2 regions of the Aeribacillus pallidus genome follow, and region 2 is predicted to be linked to the other one. Evidence: riboswitches for the same ligand, from Rfam matches in the RefSeq annotation. Region 2 holds a riboswitch; the other holds the start of a gene.

Region 1 (2,208 bases), on a different contig from region 2:
GCGCTTCAGCCATTTGGATTCCCTCCTTTTATTCTTCAGGTAAGAACTCATTTGTAAAAGCCTTGTCTACATCTAACTCTTTTTCAAGTAACCCGTGCTCATACATCCAATCAGAGTAATTTTTCCAAACTTCTGCTTTTTGTTCACCCCATCGTGGTGCATCGTCTTGGTACTTGTCTGCTAACCATTGTTGACTTTTCTTTACTAATTGTTCATCTAAATCAGGTACTTCCGCTAATAAGATGTCTGCCGCTTCTTCTGGGTGCTCAATCGCAAATTGATATCCTTTAGAAACAGCTTTCACAAATGCTTTTACCACATCCGGCTGCTCTTTAATCATTTGTTCACTTGTCGCTAAAACCGGTGTGTAATAATCGAGCTTCTCCGAGTAATCCGTTAAGTAAACCATGTTAATCGGTTCATTTCGAAGCTTTGCCTCAATTCCTGTCCAACCATAGTAAATCCACGCAAAGTCAATATCACGTTTGACAGCGGTAAAGAAATCAGAGTCTCCGATATTGACAAAGTTCACTTTACTTACATCCGCATTTTCTTCTTCCATTAACGAAGTAATGACCGCTTCTTCGATTGGAGAGCCCCAACCACCATATGTTTTTCCTTCAAAATCTTTCGGAGAAGTAATATTTTTTTCTACCGGAGAAGCAAAACCGGATGTATTATGTTGAATAATAGCAGCAATCGATACAAGCGGTACATCTTGAATTCGTGCTTGGGTAATGCTTTCTTGATAACTAATACCGAATTCGGCTTGTCCTGAAGCAACAAGCTGATCCGCCCCTGCTTCACCTGGAAGTAGAATTTCTACATCTAATCCTTCTTCTTCAAAATAGCCTTTTTCTTTTGCTACATATAATCCGGTATGATTCGTGTTAGGTGTCCAATCAAGAACTACCGAAACTTCTTTTAACTCTTGTGCGTTTTCATCTACAGGTTGAGTGTCTTCGCCCCCATTACAGCCTACCAATCCTACTGTAGCAAGTACAGCCATTAACCATTTTTTCATTGTTTTAATCTCCTTTCAGTCTGCTTTCACACGTTGTTAGCTAAAAATGGTAAAAATAAAATCGCCACCGGTTGAACCGAGTGGCGCATATTTCAAACAAGTTTATTCGTTTGAGAATATGTTCCCTCCGCTGGTATCAACCAGATCAGGTTCAAAGGGTCAGCATCTTACGGATGCAATCTCAGCCAGCAACACTGGCTCCCCTACTATTCTCTCCATATTCGGTTTTGTCAATCGCGATTATATCATATATTTTGTTCTTCAGAAACGACAATTTTACAAAAATGATTGGATTTAAATATTGCATATTTTTTTAATCCCTTTCTTCTATTTTCACCTCCATTGTGAGATTGTTATTTTACTATTTTCACAAATACCACCTGAGCCGCACAACTGTATATATTTCGTATACAAAAATACTTTTAATTCCACTAGTGAAAATATAAGTATGTGATTTTCCTATATATGGTTATTGTTCTAAATTTTTTGAAACTTATTTTTATAAATTATATTGTATATAATTTGTTTTCTTGTTATGATTAATAACGTATTCAGATTATAGTAATTATTCAGATATGTTCAAAGGGGGATTATTTTAAATGAAAAAAGGGGTTTTACTTGGAATCATTATGATGATGGTGTTTGCATTAATTGGATGCGGACAAGCTTCTAGTGATCAAGCCTCAGGCGGTGACGTACAAAAGGTCGTTGTTGCAACCGATGCAGCATTTGCACCGTTTGAATATATGGAGAAAGGGGAAATTGTCGGATTTGACATCGATTTCCTTGATGCGGTTATGGCAGAAGCTGGTTTAGAGTACGATTTGAAAAATATCGGTTGGGATCCACTCTTTGCTGCGGTTCAAGGAAAAGAAGTCGATATGGCGATTTCCGGTATTACAATTAACGACAAACGAAAACAAACGTATGATTTCTCAGTTCCGTATTTCCAATCTACACATATGATTCTAGTGCCTGAAGGAAGCGATATTAAAAACGCGAATGACCTTATCGGTAAAAAAGTTGGTGTACAAAACGGGACAACTGGACAAGCAGCCGTTGAAAAATTATTAGGAGAAGAAAATGAAAACATTAAGAAATTCGAAAACAACGTCGTCGCGATTATGGAATTGTTAAACGGTGGCGTCGATGCCGTTGTAACAGACAATACAGTGGTGAACGAA
Region 2 (2,208 bases):
AATACATTGAAACGTTTGTAACGGAAAATAGCGAACACCGCTTCGGCAAACAATCCTTGTAAAAATCCGTATAGTAAAACTTCAAGTCCCCATTCCGACCCAACAATAAATTCCCCTGATGCTGCGGCTACTTCCGCTAGCAGTGCGACCCCCGGTTTACGAATAATTAAAAACGCCACAATTGCGGCAATGAACCACATACCGTAAATCAGCTGATCGAGATGAAGTCCAAATGGTTTTACAAAGTAGTAAAACGGTCCCCACAGTTTATATACAATCCCAAAAACTATCGCAATCACAATCGTTGTTAAAATGTCAGCTAATTTTAATTGTTTAGAGTGTTGCATATTGTTCCTTCTCCTTTCCTGTCATTGGCCAAGATTCTAATGTGTACGCCATTTCCCAAAATAAATATTCATAATGACTGCTAATTAGAAAATGTTGTTTCATTCGTTGGCGATCCGCTTCCGTTACTACTTCCGCAATCGCATCAAGTCGTGATATCTGCTCTTCTACGAGTTGACGGAACCATTCCGACCCGTAAGCAGCAATCCATTCTTGATAAATGGGCTCATCTGGTCGACAATCTTTTAGCCGTTCACCAATTTCGTAATAAAGCCAATAACATGGCAAAATGGCAGCCACAATATCTCCTAAATGACCTTCGTACGCCGCCCGATACATGTGGGACGTATACGCGTATGCAGTCGGAGCTGGCATCATCGAAGCCTTCTCTTCTTCCGTAATTCCTAATTGCTTTGCAAAACGCTCATGTAACGAAAGCTCGGCTTGGTACGTATTTTGTGCGTGATGTGCCATACGAGCGGTAGTAGGTAAATCAATGGCTTTTGCTGCTCCGAGCGCTTGCACTCTCGCAAAGTGACCTAAATAATACGCATCTTGCAGTACATAGTATCGAAAACATTGTAAATTAAGCGTTCCATCCCCAAGCTGTTTCACAAAAGGATGATGAAAGCTTGCTTCCCATAGGCCATCTGCTTCTTGCCGAAGCGTCTTTGAAAATGACATATTTTTCTCCCCCTTAGTCAGGTGTCATGTATGAAAAACACAGTGTGGGCCCAAAACTGCGTTTTTTCCAATAAAAAAACCACTTTCCTTACCAACATAAGGAAAGTGGTGATTGTATCCCATACAAGTACATCACATAAATGGATGACAAACGATGTCAACCATTCCACACTTCCACTTCCCTACGCTGGTATGATCCAGATCAGATTCTAAGGGTCTCAAAGGCACACTTTGATCTCAGCCTATCTAAAGGCACCCCTAGTGGAATTAATGAATGTATTCAATTATAATTCCTGTTGTCTTTTTTATCTTAACATGATGATTATTTTTGTCAAATCCTTTCTTAGAAAGATGTTATTCATTTTTAAGATTTCATATACCAATTAAAAAAGCTGCAACCAAATAAGTGGTTACAGCTAACAAAACCCGTAATCACAGCGGTTATTTTTTAATCAAATCTTCCCGTTGTGATTGTTCAATCCATTCTTGGAGTTTTTCTTTTAACGTGTTAAAGCCGGCCTGTGGTGTTTCATTTTTGACGCTTCCTTGGCGCTTTTTCCCTACTTTCTTTTTGCCAGTTGCTTGAGCCGCCCGAATGGATAAACTAATTTTCCCGTCCTCATCAATGGAAAGAACTTTTACTTTTACTTGATCGCCAACTTTTACATGATCGTGAATGTTTTTCACAAACCCTTGGCTGATTTCCGATATATGGATAAGCCCTTGTGTTTGATTATCAAGCTCCACAAAAGCACCATACGGTTGAATACCGGTCACAGTACCTGTTACAATTGTTCCTACTTCTAATTTTTCAGTCATGGAAACACTCCTACAATATATGTTTTTTCACCGTTATCGACAATTGTAGATTATATCATAGTTGGGTAGAGTAAGCAAAAAACCTATCATTTGATAGTTATCGGAAATTTCAAAATTTATTTGAACAAATTTTAAAGAATGACTATACTTTTAATAAAATTCATAGTAACATGTAAAAAATTAATGATTAAGTAAAGGAGTCGTATTATGAATCAGCAAGAACAATGGTCGTCAAAAATCGGCTTTATTTTAGCCGCAGCTGGTTCTGCCATCGGATTAGGGGCCATTTGGAAATTCCCTTACATGGCAGGAACAAACGGTGGCAGCGTATTCTTTTTCTTATTTATCTTGTTCACCGTT

Evidence for each region. A riboswitch is a leader RNA that binds a small molecule or an ion and turns the genes downstream of it on or off. The one in region 2 is predicted to bind thiamine pyrophosphate.
Region 1: another riboswitch for thiamine pyrophosphate. It lies ahead of ABES52_RS14110 (ABC transporter substrate-binding protein); the one in region 2 lies ahead of tenA (thiaminase II).

What each region holds. Positions count from the first base shown of each region.
Region 1 is NZ_JBCNBW010000064.1:79,903-82,110, reverse strand. It holds gene ABES52_RS14115 (thiamine-binding protein) at 1-13, opposite strand, end outside; gene ABES52_RS14110 (ABC transporter substrate-binding protein) at 29-1,024, opposite strand; TPP riboswitch at 1,130-1,239, opposite strand; gene ABES52_RS14105 (basic amino acid ABC transporter substrate-binding protein) at 1,624-2,208, shown strand, end outside.
Region 2 is NZ_JBCNBW010000078.1:20,125-22,332, forward strand. It holds gene ABES52_RS15895 (ECF transporter S component) at 1-347, opposite strand, end outside; gene tenA (thiaminase II) at 334-1,029, opposite strand; TPP riboswitch at 1,192-1,299, opposite strand; gene yugI (S1 domain-containing post-transcriptional regulator GSP13) at 1,471-1,848, opposite strand; gene ABES52_RS15910 (sodium-dependent transporter) at 2,056-2,208, shown strand, end outside.